3 regions of the Shewanella sp. MSW genome follow, and region 1 is predicted to be linked to each of the others. Evidence: predicted binding sites of a transcription regulator. Region 1 holds the regulator's gene; each other region holds the start of a gene.
What was found. Region 1 encodes sigma-54, which starts transcription at its own class of promoters, with help from an activator protein. Its sites were predicted from a motif close to GTTGGCACGNNNNTNGNNT; they were not measured.
Positions count from the first base shown of each region.

Region 2: the regulator sigma-54 is predicted to act here: its motif matches at 4,654-4,672, upstream of AYI96_RS01265 (YccF domain-containing protein).
Region 3: the regulator sigma-54 is predicted to act here: its motif matches at 6,566-6,584, upstream of AYI96_RS15180 (flagellar hook-length control protein FliK).

Region 1 is NZ_LVDR01000003.1:338,356-348,440, reverse strand. Features, by position in the region: gene AYI96_RS04775 (molybdate ABC transporter substrate-binding protein) at 1-313, shown strand, start outside; gene AYI96_RS04770 (hypothetical protein) at 482-865, shown strand; gene mgtE (magnesium transporter) at 1,007-2,371, opposite strand; gene AYI96_RS04760 (HPr family phosphocarrier protein) at 2,455-2,730, opposite strand; gene rapZ (RNase adapter RapZ) at 2,717-3,571, opposite strand; gene ptsN (PTS IIA-like nitrogen regulatory protein PtsN) at 3,568-4,011, opposite strand; gene hpf (ribosome hibernation promoting factor) at 4,014-4,301, opposite strand; gene AYI96_RS04740 (RNA polymerase factor sigma-54) at 4,333-5,796, opposite strand; gene lptB (LPS export ABC transporter ATP-binding protein) at 5,892-6,620, opposite strand; gene lptA (lipopolysaccharide transport periplasmic protein LptA) at 6,617-7,150, opposite strand; gene lptC (LPS export ABC transporter periplasmic protein LptC) at 7,137-7,697, opposite strand; gene kdsC (3-deoxy-manno-octulosonate-8-phosphatase KdsC) at 7,694-8,245, opposite strand; gene AYI96_RS04715 (KpsF/GutQ family sugar-phosphate isomerase) at 8,245-9,222, opposite strand; gene AYI96_RS04710 (calcium/sodium antiporter) at 9,253-10,085, opposite strand, start outside.
Region 2 is NZ_LVDR01000001.1:296,818-306,902, reverse strand. Features, by position in the region: gene AYI96_RS01295 (acetolactate synthase 3 large subunit) at 1-48, shown strand, start outside; gene ilvN (acetolactate synthase small subunit) at 48-545, shown strand; gene AYI96_RS01285 (mechanosensitive ion channel family protein) at 631-2,202, opposite strand; gene AYI96_RS01280 (hypothetical protein) at 2,715-2,888, shown strand; gene AYI96_RS01275 (hypothetical protein) at 3,202-3,438, shown strand; gene AYI96_RS01270 (pyridoxal-phosphate dependent enzyme) at 3,454-4,392, opposite strand; gene AYI96_RS01265 (YccF domain-containing protein) at 4,741-5,148, shown strand; gene AYI96_RS01260 (alpha/beta fold hydrolase) at 5,213-5,989, opposite strand; gene AYI96_RS01255 (M14 family zinc carboxypeptidase) at 5,982-7,010, opposite strand; gene AYI96_RS01250 (substrate-binding periplasmic protein) at 7,063-7,830, opposite strand; gene AYI96_RS01245 (cytochrome-c peroxidase) at 8,173-9,162, shown strand; gene AYI96_RS01240 (AMP-binding protein) at 9,226-10,085, opposite strand, start outside.
Region 3 is NZ_LVDR01000014.1:103,591-113,675, reverse strand. Features, by position in the region: gene AYI96_RS15215 (sigma-54-dependent transcriptional regulator) at 1-338, shown strand, start outside; gene fliE (flagellar hook-basal body complex protein FliE) at 517-849, shown strand; gene fliF (flagellar basal-body MS-ring/collar protein FliF) at 891-2,600, shown strand; gene fliG (flagellar motor switch protein FliG) at 2,593-3,636, shown strand; gene fliH (flagellar assembly protein FliH) at 3,649-4,626, shown strand; gene fliI (flagellar protein export ATPase FliI) at 4,595-5,935, shown strand; gene fliJ (flagellar export protein FliJ) at 6,060-6,509, shown strand; gene AYI96_RS15180 (flagellar hook-length control protein FliK) at 6,658-8,190, shown strand; gene fliL (flagellar basal body-associated protein FliL) at 8,257-8,781, shown strand; gene fliM (flagellar motor switch protein FliM) at 8,808-9,836, shown strand; gene fliN (flagellar motor switch protein FliN) at 9,848-10,085, shown strand, end outside.

The DNA of each region.
Region 1 (10,085 bases):
GGCGCTCAAGCTGACCGGTGGCGCCGACAGTGCCAAGGCGCCGAAAGGCAAAAATCCCTATGGCTGGGTGATGGCCAACAAACAGGCGGATGTATTTCTAACCTACTGCACCAATGCCGTATTGGCCAAGAAAGAAGTGCCTGATCTCAAGATAGTGGCGTTGCCCGAGTCGCTGGCAGTGGGTGCCAACTATGGCATGCTGGTGCTGGATAAGGCCGACTCTGCCGCCTGGCCGCTGGCCATGTATATTCTCTCTCCCAAGGGGCAATCCATTCTGGCCTCTTACGGCTTTGAAGCACCGCTTAAGCCCTAAATCTCTATTCGGCGGAAGCGGGTTTTACTCTGGAGATGTGCGAGTCAGTTGCTCTGAACTTACCCGCACTCTCTTTATGGGTATTTCACGTTTTTTTGGCCAAATCAGCTTGCACAGGCAATTATTATCCTTCTAAAGTAGGGCATTATGTCCTTGCCAGGGGGGAGCATGCTCGAAACCAAAGGCTTACCGATAGCGACAGATTATCTCGGCGACGAGGTGAGATTTATCCGCCTTTGTTATGACAGTCAGGGCTTGGATATCGAACTGAGTGTTGAGGGCAGCCGAGCATTGGTGCACTTTGACTCTGTGGTTGGCTGTCGGATGCTGGATGAAGGCGATCTGATGGAGTTCTGGACCGAGTGCAGCCTTTCCAATGGCTGGTTGTTCCGTATCTCCAACGGTGGTTGGTATCGCCAGGAGGCCGAACGCAGCGGCTTTATGGCCAGCGCCAATCTCAAGTTGCAGGAATATCTGCTGGTGAGCCGCAATGAGTGTGTCTCTGTCTTCTGTGAACAGGATGAGCCCAAGGTGCACTGGCTTAAAGACTGACTCGCTATCTTCCACAGTCAGAGGACGAACCTGGTCGCCCCCTGCTATTTCTGCAATTCATCTAGGCCAGAGCTTCAGGCTATCAACACCAAGCCTTCAGCCCATTAGAACCTGAGCCTTCAGTCCATTAGAACCAGAGCCTCAGCTCATTAAAACGAGAGTCGCCAATCCCAGGAAGGCGAACAGGCCTATTACATCCGTCACAGTCGTCAGCACCATGCCGCCGGCCAGCGCAGGATCTACATTGAGCTTTTTCAGGATCAGCGGAATACTGGCCCCTGCGAGACCGGCTACCGTCATATTGATCAACATGGCGCCGCCAATAAGGGCGCCGAGCGCCAGATCGCCTTTCCAGATCCACACGGCAGTGAATACCAGTGCCGACCACAACAGGCCATTGAGAAAGCCGATGGCCAATTCCTTGCCGATAAGCCAGCGGGAGTTGCTCTGGCCTATGTGGCCGAGGGCGATACCGCGGATCACCAGCGCCAGCGTCTGGTTGCCGGCAACGCCGCCCATGCTGGGCACTATGGTCATCAGAATTGCTATAGTGGCAAATTTTTCCAGCGTGCCTTCAAACATATTGCTGACCGAGGCGGCCAGCAGGGCGGCAAACAGGTTGAAGGTCAACCATAGGGAGCGGCGAAAGGCACTCTTGAACACGGGGCCGAAGGTGTCTTCATCATCGTCCATCCCCGCCATACCCATCATGGAGTGTTCGGCGTCTTCTCGGATAACGTCCACCACGTCATCAATGGTGATCCGCCCAAGCAGATGGCCTTCGCTGTCGACCACTGGCGCCGAGACCCAGTCGTGGCGTTCAAACAGTTGGGCCACTTCATTGTCCGGCATGGTGACGGGAATGCTCTCAAGTTCGGGATCCATTATGCTGCGGATCCCGGCGGTGGGATTACAGGTTAGCAGGCTGGAGAGCTTGACGCCACCGAGCAAAATATCGCGTCTATCTACCACGTAGAGGGTATCTGTGGCTTCGGGCAGCTCGCCCCTTTGGCGCAGATAACGCAGCACCACATCGACATTGACGTCAGGCCTCAGGGTCACGGTATCTGTGTTCATCAGACTACCGGCGCTGTCTTCCGGATAAGAGAGCGCCTGTTCGACCCTGGCCCTGTCCTGGGCACTCATGGAGTGCAGTACCTGCTTGTAGAGGGTATCGGGAAGGCTTCGCAGCACATAGGCCAGGTCATCGGTATCCATACCCGCGGTCGCCCGCGCCAAACGCTCAGGACTCATAAGGCTGATCAGCTGGTCTTTCATATCCTCACCCAGCTCTTCGAGGATCTCGCCGCTCTGCTCCTGATCCACCAGTTGCCAGAGTACCTGACGGGTACGCGGCGGTGAAGATTCGAGAATAAAGGCGATATCCGAAGCCGTCATTCGCTGCAGCATGTCGCGCACATGCACGAACATACCACTGCTAAGAGCTTGGTTTAGTTGAGTAAGACGTTGTTCTGTCAGCTCTTGGTCGAGCGCTTCTATTGGCATGCAGTTCCCCCTGTGATGCAAAGCGAGGATATGTTACCTCAAGACTGGGGTGTTATAGAAACAAAGAGTGCAGCGCTAAGGCTTTAGCTGGCTTCGTCGAAACGGGCGTTGATCAGGGCGCAGATAGCGTCCATCGCGGGTTCGGCATCCGGGCCTTCGGCGATGAGGCGAATACTCTTGCCTTGGCCGGTTTCCAGCATCAAGAGCCCAAGCACACTGGCGGCCGAGGCTTTTTTCTCGCCTTGGATCAGGGTGATATCGGCTTCGAACTCGCTGGCCAGCACCGCCAGCTTAGTGGCGGCGCGGGCATGCAGGCCCAGCTTATTGACTATGGTGACTTCCCGTTCAACCTTTGCCATTACTCAGCTCCCGGTGACGGGCCTGTACCTTGTGTTTGCTGTTGCCAAAACGCTTGGCGAGCTGCTCAGCGACATAGACAGATCTATGCTGGCCGCCGGTGCAGCCTATGGCTATGGTGAGGTAACTGCGGTTGTTGCGTTCCAGGTGCGGCAGCCAAGTTTCCAATAGATTTTCTATCTGCCAGATAAACTTGTTCACCAGTGGCTGGCGGCTGAGAAACTCCTGCACAGCTTCATCCAGCCCGGTCAGTGGCCTGAGCGCCGGCTCCCAGTGAGGGTTGGGCAGAAAGCGCACATCAAACATGAAGTCGGCTTCCTGGGGCATGCCGTGCTTGAAGCCGAACGATTCGAAGTTGATCACCAACTCTTTGTCGACGCTGCCCAGCAGAATTTCTCGCACTTTGTCACTGAGTTCATAGATATTCAGTGCCGAGGTATCTATGTAGTGATCCACCAGTTTCGACATAGGCTCCAGCAACTTACCTTCGTGCTTGATGGCATCTTGCAGCGAGACAGTGCTCTTGGATAGGGGGTGTAATCTGCGGGTTTCGCTGTAGCGTTTAAGGAGTACTTTATCGGAAGCGTTGAGGAAGAAGCTGGTCAGTTGGGTGTTTTCCGGCAGTGCTGCCAACTGTTTTTCCAGCACTTTTTCCTGATCCGGCATGTTGCGCACATCTATGCTGATGGCGACCAGATCATTGCTGCCTCGGAGGTTTTCCAGCAGGCTGCCTATCATGGGCAGGGGCAGATTATCCACACAGTAGTAACCCAGGTCTTCCAGTACCCTGAGGGCAACGGATTTTCCGGAACCGGAGCGGCCTGAGACTATAGCGAGTTTCATCCTGTGATCACCTGATAGAGTTCTGTTTCATCGCGGGATTTACGCAACTGCTTGAGTATTGCTTTGTCGCTGAGCTTTTCAGCCATGGCAGACAGGGTACTCAGATGTTGTTGGCATTGATCTGCGGGAACCAGAAGGGCGAACAGTATGTCCACCGGTTGGTTGTCTATGGCATCGAAGGCGATAGGCTCTTCGCATTTGACCAGCACGGCAATCGGCTCTGTGATATCAGGCAGCCGGCCATGCGGAATCGCAATACCATTACCTATACCTGTGCTCCCCATCTTTTCGCGGGCCAAAAGGCTTTCAAAAATCGCTTGAGAGGAAAGGGTGGGGTACTGGGCGCTGGCGAGATCGCTAATTAGCTCCAGTACCTTTTTCTTACTGCCCGGAGTGGCACAGGTAGTGCACTCCGGCCGCAGGATGGTACTCAGTTCCATCGTTAGTGTTTTGTCAGCTTTTCTTTGTGTTTAATGACCTGACGATCCAATTTATCAATCAGAACGTCGATGGCGGCATACATGTCGGCATGTTCAGAAGTTGCATAGACTTCGCCGCCTGTGAGGTTGATCTTGGCTTCGGCAATCTGTTGCAGTTTTTGTACATTGAGCACAACGTGCACATTATTGATCTGTTCGAAATGGCGTTCAAGTTTCGAAAACTTACTTTCCACATAGTCACGCAGTGAGTCGGTGATCTCGATATGATGTCCTGTCAGGTTGATTTGCATAGAAAGATTCCTCCAATTTCCAACTGTGGATTTATAAACTCTTACGCTGGTTCGACGGTGGTATCATCATAGCCTCGCGATACTTGGCTATGGTGCGTCTTGCAACGTTGATTCCCTGTTCTGCCAGAAGTTGTGCCATCTTGCTGTCGCTCAAAGGTTTCTTCTGGTTTTCCGCTGCCACGAGCTTCTTGATAAAAGCCCTGATCGCCGTGGAAGAGCATTCTCCGCCATCTTCGGTACCGACATGGCTGGAGAAGAAGTACTTCAATTCAAATATTCCCCTCGGGGTATGCATATACTTTTGAGTGGTGACCCTGGAGATGGTCGATTCATGCATCTCGACCGCCTCGGCAATATCGTTGAGTACCATGGGTTTCATGGCCTCTTCACCATATTCAAAAAATCCCTGCTGGAACTGCACTATGCAGTTGGCCACCTTGAGCAGGGTATCGTTGCGGCTCTCCAGGCTCTTGATAAACCATTTGGCTTCCTGAAGATGACCACGAATAAACTGGCTGTCTGATTGGCTGCGGGCGCTACGGGCCATGGCAGCATACTGTTGGTTGATCCCGAGTTTGGGCATACAGTCCGGATTGAGCTCCACTACCCAGCGGCCGCTCTTCTTCCAGACGCTGACATCCGGGATCACATATTCCTCGTCCATCGGCTGCACCAGCAAACCGGGGCGGGGATTGAGGCTCTGAATAAGGTTGATGGCGTCACGCAGTTGATCTTCCTTGAGCTTGGTCTTACGCATCAGGGTGCGAAAGTCGCGGGTAGCGATGAGATCCAGATGTTCGTCAATCAACAAGCGGGCGTCGGCCAGATGCGGGGTGTCGGCGTTGAACTGTTGCAATTGGATCAGCAGGCATTCGCGCAGATCTCTGGAGGCGATGCCGATGGGATCGAAGTGCTGGATCCGCTTGAGTACCGCCTCGACTTCATCGAGCTCAATCTCAGGGTTGCCCATGGCTTCGAGGATCTCCTCAGTGCTCTGGGTTAGATAGCCCTGCTCGTCGATGGCATCTATGATGGCGGTGGCAATGGCGTCGTCGGTATCGGAAAACGGGGTCAGGTTTTTTTGCCATTCCAGGTGTTCATAGAGACCTTCGCTGGTTTCTCCCTGGAAGGGCATATCATCTTCACGGCCCATAGCCGGCCCTGAGGCGCTGGCGGCGGTAAAGACTTCATCCCAGGTGGTATCCATAGGCAATTCATCCGGCATAGACTCATTGTTCAATGCCTCTGAGGTTTCTACCGTGGAACCATCTTCCTGCTTGACGCTCAATTCGCCGGCGTCGTTTTCCTTGTGGTTGTCGTCGATAGCGTCATCCTGGTTGTCCTCGGCCATCTCCAACAGAGGGTTGGCTTCCAAGGCTTCCTGGATTTCCTGCTGCAGCTCAAGGGACGACAGTTGCAGCAGGCGAATTGCCTGCTGCAACTGAGGTGTCATGGTCAACTGTTGACCCAATTTGAGCTGGAGTGACGCTTTCATTATACCGCTAATCCCTACTCGTTATTTTTCAAGGAAAAAATTCAATAATAACAAACTATAATACCCGGAATTGCCGCCGGATGACATGATCCTAACTATAGCCTGAATTGTTCGCCTAAGTACACAGCACGCACTTGCTGGTTGTCCAAGATTTCAGCGGGTGTGCCTTCGGCAATCAACTGCCCATGGCTGACAATGTAGGCTCGCTCACAAACGTCGAGCGTTTCGCGAACATTGTGGTCTGTGATCAGCACCCCCAAACCGCGGGACTTAAGCTGTTCGATGATTTTCTTGATATCGATAACTGAGATGGGATCCACACCGGCGAACGGCTCATCCAGCAGAATGAACTGTGGATTGGCGGCCAATGCCCGGGCGATTTCCACCCGGCGGCGTTCACCGCCGGAGAGGGACATCCCCAGGCTGTCACGTATGTGGGTAATGTGGAATTCTTCCAGCAACTGTTCGAGTTGTTCCTCGCGCTCGTCGCTGTTGAGCTCTTTGCGGGTTTGCAGTACGGCCATGATGTTGTCATGTACCGACAGCTTGCGGAAAATACTGGCTTCCTGTGGCAGATAGCCTATGCCTTTACGGGCACGCAGGTGCATGGGATCCAAGGTCAGCTCGTCGTCGTCAATGAAAATACGGCCCTTGTCACTCTGCACCAGGCCAACCACCATATAGAAGGTAGTCGTCTTGCCCGCCCCGTTGGGGCCCAGCAGCCCCACGATCTGGCCGGTATTGACCGATAGGCTGACATCTTTGACTACGTTGCGCTTCTTGTAACTCTTTGCCAGGTTTTGTGCCGTCAGGGTGCTGGTCATTGCGGCTCCTGCTGCTGTTCTTTCTTATTGAGATCCTGATAGTTTTCCGGCTGGATAACAGTGGTTACCCTATCTTGGCCTTTGCCGCTGCTTTCCGCTTCCAGCTGCTGCTTGTTGATGTCGTAGACTATCTTCTCGGCGGTTACTTCGCTGCCGTCCTGTTCCACTTTGGCTTGACCTATCAAGGTCATGATGCGGCTGTCTATGTTGTAGTGGATCTCTTTGGCCTTGGCACTGGCCTGACGGCCATCTTCCAGCTTCTGGGTATAGGTGGCAGGTGAGCCCTTGGCCACCAGGATCCGCTCGCCACTCTTGTCCTCAGTGTAAGCCGTGAGTTCATCGGCCAGCAGCTTCAAACTGCCCTGGGTGACTGTGACAGGCCCGCCGTATACCACGCGCTTGTTTTTGATATCGGCAAACTGATTGGCGGCGCTGATCTCGACTTTTTGCAGCAGATCTTCTTCAATGGCCACCGCCGACAGGCTTGTGATGCACAAGAGGGCACCGATAAAAAGCTTACTTGGTTTCATAGGTTCCTTTCACCTGACTGGTCAGCTTTACTTGCTGAGCGTTGAGATCGGCATACAGGCCGGATCCCTTGATATTAAAGTCTCTGCCTTCGATCAGGATCTCGCGATCTGAGGTCATGATCATGGTGTCCAGATCCAGCTCCACATAACTGGTTTTCAGGCTCTGGATCGGTTCATTGGGGCTAATGGCGTCGATGATAACATTATTTTCAAGTACCACTCGGTTACTCTTGCGATTGAGCCTGCCCTCGTTGGCAGACAGGCGCCACTGCGCTTCGCCCTTGTCCGGATAGACCAGATAAACCGGTTGGTTGAAGAAGGTCTTCTCATTGGCTTCATAGTGTTCCATGTGTGCCGCCGCGACCCTGCTGGCGACATTGCCCTGCTCGTCAAAGTTGACTGAGCGCAGGTCATCGGCGACAAAGTCCGGCCGCACAACATCCACCGGCGCCTCGCTCTGTTGGGCGTTGCGCTTGTTCTGCACCTGCCAGTAAAGGATAAGTGCAGTGGAGAAAAACAAAATAATGGCCAGAGTGACCCTATTCATATACTCATTCCGTGGGCATTTTCAAATTTGTCCTGACTGAGCAGGATAAGATCCGCCAGCTCCCGCAGCGCACCATGGCCGCCGGTAATCTGGGTGATCATGTGGCAGTGCTGCCTTACCCAAGGATGGCCATCGGCCACGCAAACCGCCAGTCCAACTTGCTTCATCACCGGCAGGTCGACAATGTCGTCACCTATATAGGCCACTTGTTCAGGCTTGAGGTCATAATGTTTAAGCAGCGCCTCATAGGGCTCAAGCTTGTTGTCTATGCCTTGATAAATCTTGTCTACCCCCAGGGCCGTCATGCGGTTTTCGACTATCTGGGACTTGCGGCCGGTGATCACCGCCACCTGAATGCCGCAGGACAGCAGCGAGCGCACTCCATAGCCATCGCGGGTGTGAAAGGCCTTCAGCTCTTCGCCGCTGTTGCTCATATAGATACGGCCATCGGAGAAGACACCGTCGACATCACAAATAAGCAGCTTGATTTTGGCGGCTCTTTGCCAGTTGTCTTCGCTTATGGGTCCGTAAAAACCTTGATGACTCATCAGATAACCCCCGCCTTGACCATATCCAGCATATTGAGTGCTCCAATCGGCTCATTGGCGCCATTGATGACGATAAGGCCGTTAATGTCGTTTTCGTCCATCACCTTGAGCGCCTGCGCCGCGAGGATATTGTCACCACTGGTGATGCAATCCCGGGTCATGACGTCGCTTATTTTGGTGGTACGCAGGTTGACTCCGGCGTCGATGACACGTCTCAAATCACCATCGGTGAAAATACCCACAAGCTGCTTCTGCTGATTGACTACTGAGGTCATACCCAGACCCTTCTTGGAGATTTCATACAGGGCGTCTGTGATACAGATATCTTCTGTGACCAACGGCAGTTCTTCGTCTTTATGCATTACATCGCTGACCTTGAGCAGCAGTTTGCGCCCTAAAGCGCCGCCGGGATGCGACAGGGCAAAGTCGTCTTTGGTAAAGCCTTTGGCCTGCAACAGGGCGACCGCCAGGGCGTCTCCCATCACCAGGGTGGCCGTGGTGCTGGAGGTGGGGGCCAAGCCCAGCGGGCAGGCTTCTTCCGGCACCTTGATGCATAGATGCAGCTGCGCCAGCTTAGCCATGGTGGATTCTGGCTTGCCTGTCATGGAGATCATAGGGATCCCCTGGCGCTTGATGACGGGGATCAGGGTTAGAATTTCGCTGGACTCGCCCGAGTTGGAGATAGCCAATACGATATCGTTTTCACTCAACACTCCAAGGTCGCCGTGGCTGGCTTCGCCCGGGTGAACGAAGAATGCCGGGGTGCCCGTGCTGGCGAGGGTGGCAGAAATCTTGTTGCCTATATGGCCCGATTTCCCCATCCCCATCACTATCACCTTGCCGCTGCAGTTGAGGATCAGTTCGCAGGCTTGGGCGAACTCGGGGGAATCAACAAACTGGTACAGGTTATCCAGTGCTTGTTTCTCGATATCTATTACTCTGCGGCCCCATTGGCGCAGTTGCTTAGCTTCTGCCATAGTTGTCTCTCGTCTTTTTGCCCTTCATCGCTAGTGGGATTGAAACAGGCTGTATTGATAGCCAATGAAGCTTATCAGTAGTAAGGCACCGTGCCAGCGCTTGAGTTCACGTTGTTTACCTGTGCTCAGCACCAGGAGTGCCAGGGCACAACTGGTGCCCAAAGCCATATAAAAGTCGCGTCCGGCCGCTGCGGCGTCGATTACGCCCGGGGCGATAAGACCGGGTATTGCCAATACCGCCAGAATATTAAACAGGTTGGAGCCGACAATATTGCCTATGGCCAAGTCGTCCTCTTTCTTGAGCACACCGGCTACGCAGGCTGCCAGTTCCGGCAGGCTGGTGCCCACGGCAATGATGGTCAGACCGATAACCAGATCCGATAGCCCAAAAGACTTGGCAATACCCACGGCACCTTCGACCATCCAGTCTGCCGACAGTGGCAAGAGTACCAAGCCTATGATCAACCAGAGTACTGCCTTGGCAGTGGGCACATCTTTGGGGATCTCGGCATCGGCTTCATCGGCGAGTGGATCCTTATTCTTATTGGTCAGTGCATGCCAGATAAGATAGCCCATCAGGCCGAAGAACAGCGCCAGTAAAATAACTCCTTCGCTGCGGCTGAGATACTGATCGTGCAGGAAGTAACCCGCCAGCACTGTGGCGCCCAGCATCATGGGGATCTCCCGCTTCAGGGTCTTGGAGCTGACGGCAATAGCCCCGAGCAGGGCGGTCAACCCCAGGATCAAGCTGACATTGGCGACATTGGAGCCCAGCACATTACCCACGGCCGTATCCGGCATGCCGGCCATGGAGGCGTTGGCGGCAACGAACATCTCAGGGGCCGAACTGCCCATGGCGACTA
Region 2 (10,085 bases), on a different contig from region 1:
GGTGGCGCTATGAATGAAATGTGGCTGAGCAAGACGGAGAAAAGCTGATGAGACGTCGAATCATATCTGTATTGATGGAAAACCAGCCCGGCGCCCTGTCAAGAGTTGTCGGTCTCTTTTCCCAACGTGGCTACAACATTGAAACCCTCACTGTGGCTCCCACCGATGATCCGACACTTTCCCGGCTCACAGTCGCAGTAGAGGCCGATGAGAGCATTCTGGAGCAGATAGAGAAGCAGCTGCACAAGCTTATCGATGTGCTCAAAGTATCCAACATCACAGAGTCCACCCATGTGGAACGGGAGCTTGCCTTGGTCAAGGTCAAGGCCAGCGGCGCATTGCGGGCAGAGGTAAAACGCACCGCCGATATCTTCCGCGGCCAAATTGTCGATGTAACCGCCAATCTCTATACAGTACAGATGGCGGGCACCAGCGATAAACTGGACGCCTTTATTGCCGCGCTGACCGAGGTCACCAAGGTAGTGGAAGTGTCCCGCTCCGGCGTGGTAGGCCTTGCCAGGGGTGAAAAAGCGATGCGAGCTTGAATCCGGGACTGAAGACCCTGCTGATACCGTTCACTTTACCGTGAGCGGTATTTTCAAACCGAATCAATACGGAATCTGAGTAGCATTAAGGTGAAACCGGCCATACAGGTACCATCTTACTGCCGTGCTCGGCGACAATCGCCATGATCCCCAGCTGCAACTCCTCGGCGACTTCCTGATAAACAGGTAAACTGGTGGTGCCGACATAGGCCAGTACATTCAACTCGAGTCCGGCGTTGCCGAAGCCCTTGAAGGTTACCCGCATCGGTGACTCATCCACCTTCTCATGCTGCTTTAGCAAGGCTTTGATGTCATTGATGATCGCCTGCAACTGTTTGGCATCAGTGCTGTAATCGAGACGGATATCTGTCTTAAAACGGATTTTCTCCCGCTCTGAAATATTCTCTATCTCCATTTCGGCCAACTTGGCGTTGGGCATATGAATGACAGAGCGATCCAGAGTTCTAATGCGGGTACAGCGTAGGCCTATCTCCTCCACTGTGCCGCGAACTCCGCCGAAATTGCCAATATTGCCAACCTTGATAGGCGCGGCCGAATAGAGAGTAATGGTGCCAATAAGGTTTTCTATCGACTGCTTCGAGGCCAAGGCGATTGCCAGCCCGCCAATGCCCATCCCGGCCAGTATAGTGCCGGCATTAAACCCCAGGTGCTCGAGCCATAATAAGGTCGCCAGGCTGAGCAGGGCCACCCGCAAAAAATTCCCAAGAGGACGCAACAAGGAGGCCGCCTGTTTGTTGCCTTTGGCTATCCAGCGCTCCCTAAGACTGCTCTGTGCCAGCCCCACCAGCGCCCATATCAACCAAACCGTGGCCAGAATAAAGAAAAAGCCTGTGTTGACTATCTCCTGCATCGCAGCGCTCAAGGTACTGTTGGCAAGCATGGCCCTATCGAGTGCCACAGCGGCAAAGAACCTGAGTGGGCCGCGAATAAAGGCGCCCAATTCAGCCTTGAGCGGGTGTGATGAACGTGAAAGTGGCCATTGCAGCAACCAGGTCAAAGGCACCACGAATAAGAATGCCAGCGCCAGATAGGCCAGCATCATGGCCCATTCCCAAAGATTCAGGGTAAACAGGCGTCCTTCAGGAATGTGCTCGATAAACCACTCCACCACAGGGCCATAGCCCAAGGCCTGGTAAAGTTTTGGGAGCTTGGCAACCGTGGCATTGGAAACCTTCCACAGACTGCCGTATTCAGAGCTCGGCACCCGCTGCAACAGGAGCTGATAGGCCTTTTTTTCGGCTTCCAAACGGGCAAACCCCTCCCGGTAAGCGGGCAGCTTGTCGTCGGTTTTACCCTCTGGGGTATCATCAAGCTCCTGAGGATTGAGCCAGAGATTACGCTCGATAATCGCCAGCAACTGCTTGGCATAGAGTGGCCCCTGCTCCGCAGTCATACCGGCGGGAAGAAAACGCAGATCCAGATACTCGGCCGCGGTTTGATAATCCCCTTCTCGGGCATAATGCATAAAGCCCTGCAGGGCACCTCTGGGGGTATCCCGGAGCAAGGGATCGCGGTACTCATAAGCCCCAGCAGCACTTTGCTCGCTTGACGTTTCCGGCTCAGGTTCGACCGCCGGGCACAACCCTGGCCAGAGCAAAAGAATAAATAATCCTATGCCAATCAACACTCTATTCATTAACGCACTCCTTGCCACTATAAGGTAAGGTACCAATCCATCCGGTGTAATCACTTCAAGTTGTGTTCAAGCCAAAGTGCGTCAGGGAACCATTGGCACCATCAGAAAAAAGAGTAGCAGAAACATGTAGTTCCGGATATGTCGGCCCAATATTTATACTGCTTGACTTGTAGTAAATTATCTATACAATAAGCTGAATTATTAAGGTATCCTCAGCTCGTCCCATCTCGCTCCAGGCCTCTTAAGTAAGTCCGTTCAGTTAATAATTCTTGAGTTTAATTGAAATGTCACACAGCTGTGGTGAACTCTGTGCTGCGGCGATGGTCTGATGTTCTACTGACACCCGAAGTGCCTTTATGCACTTCAGTCTATCGGGGGGCTTGATAAAGGGTGACAAACTGGGTACATTCAATAGTCAACCAACGCATCTTTCGCAATAAATGCTAAGGATTTTCTATAGTTAAGATTATATACGCCAATACCGGCGCTAACAGAAATAAGGAGTGTGGCCTATGTCATACAAAGTAAACGGACATGAAATCGCAGTAAGTTTTCCTGTAGATTCAATTTCCATCAACAAAAACTCAATCGCCTTTACCGACAGCAAAGGCAAGAAGAAGCAAACCTTCTCAAAGCGTACAGAAACCCTCAAGTTTATGAAGTGGTTGCTGAGCGCCAATAAGTAAGACTGTCGAAATACCCACTCGATACCCCTATCCTCTCACTGTATCGAGCGCTCAGGCAGATTGGACTGTTATCCAGCAGCAATCGGGTAAACATCACATTTGGTCAAGGCCTTTTCCCGTGATCCCGGGAAGCAGCCTGACCAAATGGCGATAAACAGTAAATCAAGCGCCAGATCATTATCCAAGCCTTCCACTTGAATTAAGCTGATGCTTAATAAACTCATCTGTCGGTGTTGTCTTGAATCAATCCATCACAGCCGCTAAAAGCAGCGCGACTAAACCCGGATCCATTAAACCGAATACCACGGAAGCGATGCGTTCATTGCTGGGCGAGATCCGGCGTTGTATTCCATTAAATTTGCCGGAAGCCAGCCTATGCGGTGGGAAATGCCTGGGTTGCTCCAAGAAAATGTTGGAGATGTTGGACACTGAGGTATGCTTTTGGGAGTCCCGTCTCGATGACGAGGTGCCTGGGCTTGCCGATCTCAAATCCTTGCAACGTTTGGCAGAGCGTACTCATAAGATCCTCAAGCGCAACCAGCTGATCTGAAGTCAAGGTTCCCACTCAACCGAATTTACGCCTGTATCTGGGAAGCATGGACTCATTACCAAGGAGCCCCCCCTGATGCAGATACAGTACCTGGCAGTCGCCCTCACGTTGCAAGAAGTCGAGCAACACTTGCCAGCCGAGCGGATCGTACAAAAGCTCAAAGCGGATACCGCTTTGCTCCAGCTCTTGCCAAAGTTGGTAAAACTCGGGGTAACACTTGCCAAAATGATACTTACGCTCAGGTGTAACAATAGTTGGATGCAATGCCTCATCGGGCGATAACTCAAGCAACTGGGTCTTGAGGTAACTGTCTCCGCCGACCACGGCGCAGGTCAGCACTTCAATATCAGCCTGTTGCTCACAAAAATACTTCTGTAGAAACAGTGCCGTTGTACCAGTTCCCGATGGCAGAAACAGCTTGAGGTTATGGGCAGCCTGTTGCTGCTGCCACTGTAAAATCTCGGCGCCCAACTGAGCCACGCCGTATTCGGCATAACTACAGCGGCCCCCTTCGGGAACGAACAGGCTGTGCTCGCACTCAGGTACAATATGCTGCCTGACAAAGTTCTCCAGGGTCATGCCGGTCATCAACTCGGCCTTGGGCGTATTCTTTACGGCAATCACCCGTGCGCCCAATTCCAACGCGGCGCGATAGTTACCCAGGGGGCGCTGCTGCAACCAGTCCGGCAGGTGATCCACATAAAAGTCCAGCTGCCAACCTTTGAGTTTGGCCAGCGCCGCCATAGAGTAGAGTGAGTTGGCCTGGGCCGAGCCATAACCTATCAGGCGCTTGATACCGGGAAAGTCATGGTCGAGGAAATAACGGAACTTGCGCGCCTTATTACCACTGAAACTGGGATGAAGTAGATCATCGCGCTTGATAAACAGCTGATGTCCCCGAAACTCAAAGGCTTGAACCGGGGTTTTATCCAGTTTGAAATCGGCTAAAGGCATGGCAGTGGCGATATATTTCAAGGCTAAGGTGTGCAAGGGATAGCTATTGTATGTGATTGCCGCCAAGGAGGACAGGGTTCAGGCCACAAATCCTCACAGGCACCAGTAGGCTTTATGCCAACCAAGTGATGGCTTGGTAGCTAATTCATTGCGGCTTCGCTCTATGATGATTATCGCCACTTATTGGTATAAATCACCAATCCCCGCCATCCGCCCAGGCTTAGAAATAGCAACAACCCATATTATTCAACAGGTTATAATTATGGCACGCTTCTGGCTATTAATCGAAATATCCCCAAGCTTTACAGTAAAACTGTGCGGCTGATCCGCCATTTAAAGGAGCACTCAATGGCTATTTTGCGTCTTATTTTTAATATTGCCTGGTTTATTCTTGGCGGCTTTGTCATGGGACTGGCCTGGTGGTTTGTCGGCTTGCTCTGTTTTATCAGTATCATAGGTATCCCATTCGGCCGCGCCTGTTTTGTCATAGGTGAACTGGCATTCTGGCCCTTCGGTCAGGAGCATATCAACCGCGACAGGCTCTCTGGCCGCGAAGACTTGGGCACCGGCGCCCTGGGTATGGTCGGCAACATCACCTGGTTCCTGCTGTTCGGAATTTGGTTGGCGATAGGCCACCTGACCCACGCCCTGGCCTGCTTTGTCACCATCATAGGCATACCTTTTGGCATTCAGCATCTGAAGCTGGCCTTGCTTTCTTTAACGCCCATAGGCAAGACAGTGGTCGCCTCCCACTAATCACAAAGCCCAGGTCGGATATCTGACTCGATTTTGACCTGGGCTCAAACTTCCCCAAGCAAGTCTAAGGCATTTGTCGACTCAAACGCTGCACCAACTCCAGCAATAACTCAGGCCTATCCAACGCCACATCATGACCGCAGCGGCAAAAAGGAATCGGCTTTTGTCGATATTTGGCCGCCAGGCGAACGCTGCACTTGGGCGAAACCAGGCGATCATCACAGCCATAAACAATGACTGCCGGCACCCGCAAGTTAGCCGGGGAGCGAAAGCGTGCCGAGGCAACAATTTGTCGCAGGCCATTGGCGAGTGTGGTTTTGGCCTCAAGCGCCAGTTGGCTCCAGTGACGGCACAGAGACTTATCTTTGGCATGGGCAAGACTGGTAAGCGCAAGAATCGTCGCCTCGCGCCATTGAATGCCCTCACCTTTGACTCTGGAGCACAAGGCTCGCAGCAGGGCTTGCAGCCGAAATCTCTGATACCAAGGCGAAAGATCGGCGGCGCTGCTGTTGAGCAATAAAAGCCCCTCAATCTGAAACTCCTTTTGGCGGCCATCTTCAGCGTCATTTTTCCCGGCTATTTCCATGGCCACCATGGCGCCCATGGAAATAGCCAATATTCGGCATTTAGCCACCTTGCGCCGCAGCAGTTCATCTGCAACAAAGTCTGCATAATCCTGAATATCCCAGGGGCTGATATCCGCCACCCTATCGCCATTTCCAGGCAGATCGATGAGCTCCACCCGAAACCCCGCCGCCAGCAGATTATCGGCAAAGGCTTGCCAATGACGTTTATCGCGCATCAGGCCACGGATCAGCACCCAGGTTTGCTGCTCAGTCATGACTTGGTTTCTCCGCCGCTTGTGGATACCAAAAGTTTCGTGCCTGATAGTCCAGGTGATGTCGATGAAGTTCAGGCAGTTGTTCCAGTACCTGAGCATACCCCACATCGAGCAAGAACTGCATCAGGGTAAAGTGACGCCGTAAAATACGCTGCAGCCTGTGCTGCTTTTGAGGGTTGAAATAACCGGAGAAGCGCAGCAATTGCCTGGGATTCTTTTTAACCCAGGCCCAGGAGCCCATTTCCAGCGTTAAAGGAAGGAAAGGCACTTGGGGGTTACAACTGACCAAATAATCCCAAATATCGCCGTGGGTGCGATAGAAGCGGCTTTGAGGCGCAATATGATAATGACAATGATGGGGGTAGCTCATTTCGAACAACTGCTTTAGATGATACACCTCCCCCAAGCGGGCAAAAGGCGTGTCCTTACAGGCAAAGGGAAACCAGATATGATCCACCAGGCCAAAACCTGAGTGAGCATCGAGCACAATCAAGCTGCTGCCGCGGGCCATAAGATCATTACTGTAGTCAATAATCGCCCGGGTCTCGGCTTCCAGCTGATTGCTGCGGCCCCGATACCAGGGAAGATGGCGGGAAAGCCGTTGACCGCCGACCATAAAAGTCACTGAGCCGCGGGCATCTATGGGAGCATTGCGCATCAAATCGACCCCATTGCCATTGGCGCGAGTTCCCCGGATAAGGCCGATGGGATTCAACACAGGTACAAACGCCAGCCGTATCTGAGTTAACATCAACTGCAGATGTTTATCCCAACTGCAGCGGGTCAACAGGCTGCCAAGAAGCGCCAGTATCACCTGGCTGCCGATGCGCTCTATCCCGTGAACGCCGCCGACGAACAGCACAGTGGGCACCCCGGCGTTTGGGTTCCCCAGCTCCAGCGCCCGCACATCGTGCGTCTTCCCGGCAAAGCCGACTTGGGCCAAAGACCTGGCATTCAAGTGTTGCTGGTATTTATGCTCCAGCTCGGCAAGCAGTTCAAGCTCATAGGCACTTTCTGTCACAGACACGTCCATCTGGGGTAAAGTGCTCAATTTAGCCGCTTTGGATGACAACTCAATGATACTTTAAGTGTTGCTCCAATATGCTCTTGGCATCGATACGGGCCAGCCCCTGGTCGAAAATATCCCGCCAGCGTTGTCCCTCTTCGGAATTTCGAAAAGCTACCAGCAAGCCCTTGCTGGCCAGCAATTGCCGATTCAGTTTAAGCTTGCCCTCCAACTCCTCCATCCCCTGTTGCCGCAGCAGGTAACGATAGACATTGGCATCGATCACCACGGCATCAATTCTGGCGGCCGCCAATTTGCGAAGGTTTTGTTCATCGGAATTGGCCAGCTCGAAGGGTTGCCGGCCTGAGTCCATGGCCCGATCCAGACTTTCGGTATTAACATAATCCTTGACCACCCCGAGATTGTAACGCTGCAAGTCCTGCAACTGTTGCCAGCTCACGGGCCGCTGGGATTGCTCCACCAAGGCCAATTGACTAAAGCCTAATGGCTTGGAAAAGATAAACTTATCACTTTGGTGATAATACTCGGGGAAATAACCAAGATAGGGTGAACCAGGCATGCCTGCCAACTTCACTGCCCGGCTCCAGGGGTAAAAATTAATTTTGAGTTCATGGCCCATGGCGGCCAGTGCCGCCTTGACCACGGCAACACAGGCTCCCTGTTGTTGCAACATCTGACCTGTGTAGGGGGGCCAATTAAGCGAGCTCAATTGCAGGGTATCGGCGCGCACAGAAGAGCTGCCACTATAAAGTAGCAACAACAAGAGGACGTGCAGCGCAGAACGGCCGAAAAAGGTAATAGCTGTTTTTGCCATAATGTCACTCCATATGCCAAGGCCAACCCCATAAGCATTCCGGAAGTTAACAGAGTATAGCTTGTCGATGTCTGGCAGCGACCAGTCTCAATCAGCGCCGGACACAAAAAATACAGCTTACCGCACACTTTAAACCAAAGTGTGACGAGAGATGAAAATGTGAAAAAGTTCGATTTGGGTAAGATAGCTAAAATTGGAGGCTAAAACCGCGGTAATCATCACAAAAAACCTATCTAAATCAACGATAGAGCCAATCGATATTAACAGCTGTCAAAGCTCTCCTTCTATCACTATGATGGGCAAATAACCACACACAAAGTAAGCCTATTAGAGGTGATAGCAATGAGATATCAAGCACTGGTCATGGCTGTAACGGCAGCCCTCGGGATGACTGCGGCTCAGGCGGCTGAGCCTATCGAAATTATCAAGCCGGTGAAAATCACCGAGCCGGAAAAAGTCGAACTCGGAAAAATGCTTTACTTCGAACCCAGATTATCAAAGTCCGGGTTTATCTCCTGTAATTCATGTCACAATCTTTCAATGGGAGGGGTAGATGCCCTGCCAACCTCTATCGGTCATGCCTGGCAAGAAGGCCCTATCAACTCGCCTACCGTATTGAACGCCGATTATATGCTGGCACAGTTCTGGGATGGCCGCGCCAAAGATCTCAAAGAACAGGCCGCAGGTCCAATAGCCAACCCCAAGGAGATGGGATTTACTCATGAACTGGCGTCCGAAACCGTTGCCTCCATGCCGGCTTACCGCGCCCGCTTCAAGCAGGTTTACGGCTCTGAAGAGGTCAACATCGACAGGATCACAGATGCAATTGCCGCCTTTGAAAAGACACTGGTGACCCCCAATAGCCCCTTTGACAAGTATCTGGAAGGCGACAAAAATGCCATCAGCGCCGAAGCCCAAGCGGGTTATCAGCTGTTCAAGGACAAGGGCTGTGTCGCTTGCCATAATGGTCCGGCGGTCGGTGGCACCATGTATATGAAGATGGGACTTATCAAACCTTTCCACACGGATAACCCTGCCGAAGGCCGCAAGGCGGTAACGGGTAAGGAAGCCGACAAGATGGTGTTCAAGGTGCCGACACTGCGTAACATTGAACTCACCTACCCCTACTTCCATGACGGCAGTGTTTGGGAGCTGGAAGAGGCGGTCAACACCATGTCGGATATCCAGTTGGGTCAGAAGCTGACCGAGAAAGAAACCCAAGAGATGGTGGCTTTCCTCAAGTCGCTGACCGGCGAACAGCCCAAGGTAGAAATGCCCATTCTGCCGCCATCCAACAAAGACACCCCTAGACCGATTCCATTCGGCAAGTAATTCATGACCATAAAGAAGCGCCGCAATGCGGCGCTTCTCTTTTACTGTTGCGGTTTAAATGACTCAAGCGTTGATATCCCGGTGCAGCTCTTCATACATCAGCTCACGCATGCGGAACTTCTGGATTTTGCCGGTGACCGTCATAGGGTATTGTTCAACAAACTTGATATAACGCGGCACCTTGAAATAAGCCACCTTCTCGGTCAGGAAGTGGCGGATTTCATCTTCAGTGACGGTACTGCCGGGACGTATCTTGATCCAGGCGCACACTTCTTCACCGTATTTTTCACTCTGTACCCCGAATACTGCAGCATCTTGAATTTCACTATGGGTGTAGAGTTTCTCTTCAATCTCCCGTGGATAGATGTTCTCACCGCCCCGGATAATCATATCTTTGATGCGACCGACTATCTGTACATATCCTTCGCTGTCCATCACTCCGAGATCGCCCGAATGCAGCCAGCCTTCTTTATCTATGGTGGCTTGGGTTTTGGCCGGATCGTTCCAGTAACCCTGCATCACACAATAACCTCGGCTACATACTTCCCCCGGCTGCCCTATAGGTACAATCTCACCGAATTCATCAATGATCTTCACCTCGGTATGGGGCAGAGCCCGGCCAACGGTAGTGACTTGTTTCTCAAATGAAGATTCCACCTCTGTCATATTATTGATCGGGCTGCATTCAGTTTGGCCGTAAGCGATAACGACTTCTGTCATATGCATCAGCTTATGCACCCGTTTCATCAACTCCTCAGGACAGGTGGCGCCGGCCATCACCCCGGTGCGCAAACTGCTGAGGTCATAATCCTGGAAATTGGCCAGCTCCAATTCGGCGATAAACATGGTTGGTACCCCGTGCAGTCCAGTGCAGCGCTCCTGCTCGACCACCTTGAGGGTAGTAGTAGGGTCAAAGGCATCGG
Region 3 (10,085 bases), on a different contig from region 1:
CTGCCGTGCGGCGTTTGTTGGCCCACCGCTGGCCGGGGAATGTCCGTGAGCTGGATAACGTGATCCAGCGTGCACTGATCTTGAATCAAGGGCAGATAGAAGCCGGCGATATCATTATCGATTTGCAGGATGTTGCGCTGCGAGATACCACAGCCCAGGAAACGCCTGAGGCGCTCGGTGATGAGCTCAAGGCTCAGGAGCATGTGATTATTCTCGAGACTCTGGCCCAGTGTCAGGGCAGTCGCAAGCTGGTAGCCGAGAAATTGGGGATCAGTGCCCGCACTCTCAGATACAAGATGGCGCGTATGCGTGAGATGGGCATAGAGGTGCCCGCCTGAGTCATCTCCCAAAGCGGCCGTCAGGCCGCTTTCCAATCCTTTTGTCTTTCCTCTGGCTCTGCTTGAATTCAGGGCCTTTAGCTCTCTCAATTTTGATTATTCCACTTTTGGCAAACTAATTGCATAGAGTCCGGTAACCCAGGTTTTTCGTCAATTCGCTGACGACAGGAGTGAGAAGATGCAAATAGGTGCCAATTCTTTATTGCAGGAAATGCAATCACTTAAAGGTGAAATTGCCCCAACGGGATTTCAGTCTTCGCCTGTACGTCAGGTGGGCAATACCTCAGGAACTGATTTCGGCCAATTACTGGCCCAGGCCGTAGGCAATGTCAGTGAGTTGCAAAGCACATCATCCAATCTGGCCACCCGGCTGGAGATGGGCGACACCACTGTGTCTCTGTCTGACACTGTTATTGCCCGCGAGAAAGCCAGCGTTGCCTTCGAGGCCACAGTGCAGGTGCGCAACAAGCTGGTTGAAGCCTACAAAGAGATTATGAGCATGCCTGTTTAAGGCCTGCTTGCATCACAGATCCCGGATAACAGGAACGCACAGTGAGCACAGAATTAGTAGCAGGATCCAATGTTTCCGCCGCTGGAACTACGCTGGATGGGGCCCAACAGGAAAATAAGTCGGGTGTATTGGGCTCCCTCGGGGGAGTGGATATGCTGCGGCAGATCACCATGATCCTGGCATTGGCTATCTGTCTGGCACTGGCGGTATTTGTGATGATTTGGGCTCAGGAGCCTGAATATCGGCCACTGGGCAAGATGGATACCCAGGAGATGGTACAGGTTCTCGATGTACTGGATAAGAACCGGGTGCCGTACAAGATTGAAGTCGATGTGATTACTGTGCCTGAAGACAAGTACCAGGACGTGAAGATGATGCTGAGCCGCGCCGGTATAGATTCCAGCGCCGATGCCAAGGATTATCTGAGCCAGGATTCCGGCTTTGGTGTCAGTCAGCGGATGGAACAAGCCCGGCTGAAGCAGAGTCAGGAGATGAATCTGGCGCGGGCGATTGAAGAGCTCAATAGTGTCAGCCGTGCCAAGGTGATCCTGGCGCTGCCAAAGGAAAATGTATTCGCCCGCAATCGCGCCAAACCCAGTGCCACAGTGGTGGTCAGTACTCGCAGGGGCGGTTTGGGCCAGGAAGAGGTTGATGCAATAGTAGATATTGTTGCCTCTGCAGTTCATGACATGGATCCCAGCCGGGTGACTGTGACAGACTCCAACGGCCGCTTGCTGAACTCAGGCAGTCAGGATGGGGTATCTGCCCGCGCCAGACGCGAGCTTGAGCTGGTGCAGCAAAAAGAAAACGAATACCGCAACAAGATAGATTCGATTCTGATGCCGATCCTCGGCCCGGAAAATTTCACTTCCCAGGTGGATGTCAGCATGGACTTCACCGCCGTCGAGCAAACAGCCAAGCGTTTCAACCCGGATCTGCCATCACTTCGCAGTGAAATGACAGTGGAAAACAACAGCGTTGGTGGCAGCAGTGGCGGCATCCCCGGAGCCCTTTCCAATCAGCCGCCGATGGAGTCCAATATTCCTGAAAACGCTGCCGATGCCGCAGAAAGCAGCAGTGTTACTTCAGGCAACAGCCATAGGGAAGCGACCCGTAATTTTGAGCTGGATACCACCATCAGCCATACCCGTCAGCAGATAGGTGTGGTACGCCGGGTCAGTGTCTCAGTGGCGGTCGACTACAAGGCAGGTGCTGCCGGTGAAAATGGTCAGGTCGCCAGAGTGCCTCGCACAGGTGAAGAGATGGCCAATATCCGTCGCTTGCTGGAAGGCGCCGTTGGCTTCAACAGCCAAAGGGGCGACATGATAGAAGTGGTGACTGTGCCCTTTATGGATCAACTGGTTGAAGATTTGCCTGAGCCACCTCTGTGGGAGCAGCCCTGGTTCTGGCGGGCGATGAAACTCGGCATAGGTGCCTTGGTGATTTTGGTGCTTATCCTGTTCGTGGTGCGTCCCATGCTCAAACGCCTCATCTATCCCGATGGCCAGAATATGCCGGATGAACCTGCGCTGGGGCATGAGCTGGCAGATATTGAAGATCAGTACGCTGCCGACACCCTGGGCATGCTCAACCGCCCTGAAAGTGAATACAGCTATGCCGATGACGGTTCGATACTGATACCGGATCTGCACAAAGATGATGATATGATTAAGGCCATACGTGCTCTGGTGGCCAATGAACCTGAACTGTCCACCCAAGTGGTGAAGAACTGGTTGCAAGAAGATGCCTGAAAAAAAAGCGGATAAACCAGCCGAGAGCGGCTTCGACGTCAAGAATCTCAACGGGATTGAGAAGACCGCCATTTTGTTGCTGAGTCTCAGTGAAGCCGATGCGGCCTCTATTCTCAAACACTTGGAACCCAAACAGGTTCAAAAGGTGGGTATGGCCATGGCGGCCATGCAGGAGTTCGGCCAGGAGAAGGTGGTTGCGGTTCACAAGCTGTTTCTGGATGATATCCAGAAATACTCCTCCATAGGCTTTAACAGCGAAGAGTTTGTGCGCAAGGCACTGACTACCGCGCTGGGTGAAGACAAGGCCGGTAACCTTATCGAGCAGATTGTCATGGGCAGTGGCGCCAAAGGCCTCGACTCGCTCAAGTGGATGGACGCCAGACAGGTGGCGACTATCATCCAGAACGAACACCCGCAGATCCAAACCATTGTTTTGTCCTATCTTGAACCGGATCAGGCGGCGGAAATCTTTGCCCAGTTCCCGGAAAACACCCGTCTCGATTTGATGATGCGTATCGCCAACCTTGAAGAGGTGCAACCTGCAGCACTGCAGGAGCTTAACGACATCATGGAGAAACAGTTTGCCGGTCAGGGTGGCGCCCAGGCCGCCAAGATGGGTGGCTTGAAGGCTGCTGCCAACATTATGAACTACCTGGATACCGGGGTGGAGAGCCAACTGATGGAAACCCTGCGCGAGTCCGACGAAGAGATGGCGCAGCAGATCCAGGACTTGATGTTCGTGTTCGAAAACCTCATCGATGTCGACGACCGTGGTATTCAGACGCTGCTGCGGGAAGTGCAGCAGGATGTACTGATGAAGGCGCTCAAGGGCGCCGATGAGCCATTGAAGGAAAAGATCCTCGGCAATATGTCCAAACGTGCTGCCGAATTGCTGCGTGACGATCTCGAGGCCATGGGGCCAATTCGTATCAGCGAAGTGGAAGTGGCCCAGAAAGAGATATTGTCCATCGCCCGTCGCTTGTCCGATGCCGGAGAGATTATGCTCGGTGGCGGCGGCAGTGAAGAATTCCTCTGACAGGCGAGTTGAATGACAGACAAAAAGGTGTCCCACAATATTTTGCCGCCGGATGAAGCAGACGAGTTTGTTCATTGGCAGTTGCCCGATGTGGGTGACGCCATGCCGCTTAAGCCGAGTAACCTGTTTGGTCACAAACCTGGACGCATAGAGCCCAAGGCTGTTGCCGAAGAAGTTATTTCGCCACCGACTTTGGCTGAAATCGAATCTATCCGCGAGCAAGCCGAGCAGGAAGGTTTTGCCGAAGGTAAGGAGCAAGGGCTGGCCAAAGGCCTGGAGGAAGGGCGTCTTCAGGGCTTGGAACAGGGCCACAGTGAAGGTTTTTCCCAGGGGCTTGAGCAAGGCCGGGAAGAAGGCCTACAGCAGGCCGCCGCCATGATAGAACGTTTCGATGCTTTGCTCGCTCAGTTCGAGGCGCCGCTGGCGCTGCTGGATACCCGGATAGAAGAATCGCTACTGACCTTGGTCGGCACTTTGGCGCGCAATCTTATTGCCCATGAATTGAAAACCCATCCGGAACATATACTGGCGGCGCTCAGGCAAGGGATAGATGCCCTGCCACTCAAGGAGCAGAAAGTGAATCTGCGCCTGCATCCCGAAGATATGGCTTTGGTCAGCGAGCTCTACGGTGAAGAACAACTGGCACGTAACCGCTGGACACTGGAAGCCGATCCCGGCCTCAACCGGGGCGATTGTGTGGTGGACAGCCAACGCTCGCAAGTGGATATGCGTCTGGAAACCCGTTTGGACGGGGTGTTTGCCAATCTTGAAGCCGAACAATCCATGTTGGCGAAAAGGGCTGCTCAGCAGCAGGCCGCAATAGACGATAGGATAAGCCCGCCTATACCGGACAGCGAGCAGGGGCAAACGCTTGCAGATGAACAAACAGCCGTTGTGAGCGACAAGGCCGAGACCGCAAGTCAAGAGGGCGAACAGCCCAGCGAAGGAGACGCTCATGATGCAGCAGCGCCGAAGCCAACTGCTGAGTGAACTCAAACACTTGGCCGAAAAGCAAGCGCCGTTTCAAGCGGTTGCCAGCGGCCAGTTGGTGCGGGTGGTTGGCCTGACGCTGGAAGCCAGTGGTTGCCGGGCGCCGGTCGGCAGTCTCTGTGCCATAGATACCATGGCGGGTAAGCTTATTGCCGAGGTGATAGGTTTTGACGATGAGCTATTGTATCTGATGCCGGTGGAAGAACTCAGGGGCGTGCTGCCCGGAGCCAAAGTGATGCCGCTTGGTGAGCAAACCGGGCTCAGCGTTGGTTTGAGTCTTCTTGGTCGGGTGCTGGACGGTAACGGCCAGCCGCTCGATGGTATGGGCGCCCTGCACACAGACGAACAAGCCTCGCGCCACAGCCCGGCAATCAACCCCTTGGCCAGACGGGCGATTACCGAACCGCTCGATGTAGGCGTCAGAGCCATCAATGCCATGCTTACCGTGGGCAAGGGCCAACGTATGGGGCTCTTTGCCGGCTCCGGTGTGGGTAAGAGTGTGCTTCTTGGCATGATGACCCGCGGCACCACGGCCGACATTATTGTGGTTGGCCTGGTGGGGGAACGTGGCCGGGAAGTAAAAGAGTTTATCGAAGAGATCCTGGGCGCAGAGGGACGGGCCCGCTCTGTGGTCATAGCTGCTCCGGCAGATACCTCTCCCTTGATGCGCCTTCGCGCCTGCGAAACCTCGACTCGGATAGCCGAGTATTTTCGCGATCTCGGCTATGATGTTCTGCTGTTGATGGATAGCCTGACCCGTTATGCCCAGGCGCAGCGGGAAATCGCTCTGGCGGTCGGTGAGCCGCCGGCAACCAAAGGCTATCCGCCTTCGGTATTTGCCAAGTTGCCCCGTTTGGTGGAGCGCGCCGGTAATGGCGGTGAAGGGCAGGGCTCGATCACTGCCTTCTATACTGTGCTTACCGAAGGGGATGATCAGCAAGATCCCATTGCCGATGCCTCGCGGGCCATTTTGGACGGTCACATAGTGCTGTCGCGGGCCTTGGCCGACTCAGGACATTATCCGGCGATAGACATTGAAGCTTCCATCAGCCGGGTGGCACCTATGGTGATAAGTGAGGCGCACCTCGAAGCGATGCGGCGCGTCAAGCAGGTGTATTCGCTCTACCAGCAAAACCGGGATCTGATCTCCATCGGTGCCTATTCCCAAGGCTCGGATCCGCGTATCGACAACGCCATACGCCTGCAACCCGCCATGAACGCCTTTTTGCGGCAGGGGATGCGCGATGCTATTAGTTTCAGTGATTGCCAGCAGATGTTGGGGCAGCTTGCAGCCCAATGTAAGGTGTAATATCACTCTGTGCATGGGTTTTGGGGCTCGACAAAAAAGTGCTGAGAATAGGGTAGCCAGAGCCTGATTGAGAGAGTCGGGTTAAGGCCCGCAAGGCAGGCAATTTTAAGGAATAGTAATACAGATGGCGAAACCCGATCCTTTGCACACAGTGTTGAAACTGGCGGTCGAAGCCGAAGAGCAGGCGGCACTGCAGCTTAAAGCCGCGCAAATGGAATGCCAGAGGCGCAAGTCTCAGCTGCAGGCGCTGCAGGAATACCGTCTCGACTATATGAAGCAACTCGATGCCCAGCAGGGGCAGAGCATTGGCGCCTCCTATTACCAGCAGTTTCATCGATTTGTTCGTCAGGTAGATGATGCCATAGGGCAACAACTTGCCGTGGTCGCCGAGGCCGATAAGCAGCGGGGCTATCGGCAGCAACATTGGCTGGAGAAGCAGCAAAAGCGTAAGGCGGTGGAGATGTTGCTGGAGAAAAAAGCCCTGCAGGCCGAAGCCAAAGCCGCCAAACAGGAGCAGAAACTCATCGATGAGTTTGCTTCCCAGCAGTTTTTTCGTCGCAAGCTGAACCACTGAGCTTCCACAGACTTTCATTCCCGGACAATTCCTTAAGAATCCATTCTATATTTTTTGTTGGCGTGAATTTTGCTTTATTTGAGACAGAGACATTAATTCTGACTCGGCCTATCTTTATCTATTGAGGGCCTAGGTGCTGGAGGAAGGCATGCAGCAGTTATCCAATATCCTGATCGGCAATGCGGGCGGCAAGGGAGTTTCCGCCACAGATGCACTACAATCTACTGATAACGAAGCTTTTTTCGCCGCTTACCAACAGGCGCAGACTAAATTTTCATTCGACTCACAAAGCGTTAAGCCGACATTTCCCGGCGGCAGTCTTGATAGTGAAAACCTCCATGCTGAACAGGCCGTTGATGTCTCGCTCATTTTGGGGCAGATAGCCATGGGCAAGAACTTGCCGTCTGAAGACGGCACTATGGTCACCGCTATGGCCACCGAAGTCGATGAGCAAAGTCTGCTAACACAGATTGCCGCTCTCACCGGGCTCAAGGAAGATGAGATCAAGGCCATGTCTCCCGAAGAGCAGATGAAGCTCTTGGAAAACCTTAAACAGAGTGGTGTCGAGCTTGGCATGGTAGTGACAGATAGTCTGGAAGGCGCAGAACTGATTACCGCTGACGAAGGCGACGAGAGTGAACAAGACAGTGCCAAACTGGCCGATACTGATCAGGAAGCGGCAAGCAAAGGCGATAGCAAAGCAGAGGATGAAACTATAGATGCTCCTTTGCTGGCTCTTGATAAGACGGTTATGGCAGATAAGGCCAAGTCTCAGCAAGGCGAGCAACAAATGGGCTGGGCGGATGCTGATAAGTCAGCGCGTAAGGCGGCGACTCAGGATGGTATGGCAGCTGTGGTTCGTGAAGCTGTGCTCAATGCCACAGAGGAAAAGAGTGACAAGATCTTGGCGCAAAGCGTAATTGCCGATAATGCCAAGACAGATACTGCCGGCAAGTTGGGTGCTGCGGTGACCGCGGCGGCAACGGCTGTTGGCGCTGACGGCAAGAGTGACAAAGCTGTCGCCAAGGATGTTCTCGCCAGCTTAGTCAAGGCTGAGGTGAAAGGTACTCAGACTGCTGCCGAGGTGCGAAGCCCTGTGAGTGACGCCATACATCAGGCGCTCAAGGGTGATGCGGCATCAACCCAGACAGATATCAGCCCATTCCAGCAACAGCTGCATCAACAAGGATTACAGCCTCCCCAGCGGGGAGAGATGGCCCAATATCAACTGTCGTTGAGGCAGGGGATGGAGCAATCACTGCAAACCGCCGATATGGTGCAACGCTTTGCCCCCGTGATGCGGCAACAGTTGATCACCATGGTCAGTAATGGTGTGCAACAGGCTGAAATTCGTCTCGACCCACCTGAGCTTGGAGCCATGATGGTCAGGGTTCAGGTGCATGGCGATCAGACCCAAGTGCAGTTCCATGTCACCCAACCGCAAACCCGGGATATGCTGGAACAGGCTATGCCCAGATTGAGAGAAATGTTGCAGGAGCAGGGAATGAACCTGGCCGATAGCCATATTTCCCAAGGTGGTCGTGAGCAAGGCGAGCAGCAAGGTGGCAATGGCGGTGGTTTTGCCCAGGAGAGCACCAACGGTGAAATTTCCGTCGAAGAAACGGTACAAAGCACAAATCACACAACAAGTTATGGCTCGGGTATAGATTATTACGCCTGAGCAGGTAACCTATAGGGATGGCATTTTTCCGCGGGCAGTGCGGTTGATTAAGGGATAGGAAAGAGGATGGCAGAGCAAGAAGAGCTTGAGCTGCAAGAGGCGCAGGCGCCTAAAAGTAGAAAGAAACTCTTTATCTTCGGTGGCATAGGTCTGGTGGTGTTGCTGCTGATTGGCGCTGGCTTGTGGTTTTTCCTGGGTGGCTCAGATGATTCTGCGAACGATGCAGCCAAGGGGGAGCAGGGTACCGAAGTCACTCAGGTCAACGACAGCAGGGAAGCCTTCTATGTCGCTATGCCCAGACCATTTCTGTTCAACCTGCCGGGGGCCAACCGTTCCAGGCTGGTGGAGATTAAGGTGCAGCTTATGGTGCGGGGCAGTGATGACGATGTCACTATCAGGAAGCATGTTCCATTGATTGAAGATGCACTGCTGACTACCTTCAGCGGTGCCGATGTCGAAAAGCTCAGCAGCCAGGCGGGTAAGGATGAGCTCAGGCAGTTGGCGCTGCTCAATGTGCAAAACACGCTGCAACCGGTAACAGGCCGAAAAGTGGTTGAGAAAGTGCTGTTTACCGGCTTTGTGATGCAGTAACAGGGACAAGAGGCGAAGGCAATATCGTGAGTGATTTATTAAGCCAAGACGAAATTGATGCGCTGCTGCATGGCGTGGACGACGTCGAAGAAGATGATTCGCAGGAGTCGACTCTTGAAGCTCAGTCCTATGACTTTTCTTCACAGGATCGTATCGTCCGTGGCCGGATGCCGACCCTGGAAATTGTCAACGAGCGCTTTGCCCGTCACCTGCGGATCAGCATGTTCAACATGATGCGCCGGGCCGCCGAAGTCTCCATTAACGGCGTACAGATGCTCAAGTTTGGTGAATATGTGCACACTCTGTTTGTGCCAACCAGCTTGAATATGGTGCGCTTTAGTCCGCTCAAGGGCACGGCACTGATCACCATGGAAGCCAGATTGGTGTTCATTCTGGTGGACAACTTCTTCGGTGGTGATGGCCGTTTCCACGCCAAGATTGAAGGACGGGAGTTCACCCCGACAGAGCGGCGCATAGTGCAACTGCTGTTGAAGATTATTTTTGAAGATTACAAAGATGCCTGGGCGCCTGTGATGGATGTCGAATTCGACTATCTGGACTCAGAGGTTAACCCGGCGATGGCCAATATCGTTAGCCCGACCGAAGTGGTGGTGGTGAACTCTTTTCATATTGAGGTAGACGGTGGTGGTGGCGATTTCCACATCACCATGCCTTATTCTATGATCGAGCCAATCCGGGAGTTGCTGGATGCCGGGGTTCAAAGCGATAAGCAAGATACCGATATGCGCTGGTCTCAAGCGCTGAAAGACGAGATCATGGATGTCGAAGTGGGGCTGGATGCGCGCTTGCTTGAAAAAGAGATGACCTTAAGAGAAGTGATGGAATTTAAGGCCGGTGATGTGATCCCGGTTGAGTTGCCTGAGCATATAGTGATGAAGATTGAAGACTTGCCTACTTACAGATGTAAGTTGGGGAGAGTCAAGGAAAACCTGGCGCTAAAGATCTGCGACAAGATCCCGCGTCCGGAAACGGTCAAGACCGAACTGCAGCTGGTAACCCGCAAAGGGAAATCCAAGGATATCTCGGAAATATAAGGTGAGAGAGAATGAGTACTGAAGAGATGGACGATTGGGCGGCCGCCATGGCTGAGCAGGCTGAAGAGGAGGCCAAAGCGGTTGATTTGGATGAGCTGAAGAATGATGCCAAACCCTTGTCGGAAGAGGAAGCCGCCAAACTGGATACCATTTTGGATATTCCCGTGACTATCTCCATGGAGGTGGGACGCAGTTTTATCAGTATCCGCAATCTGTTGCAGCTTAACCAAGGCTCGGTAGTGGAACTGG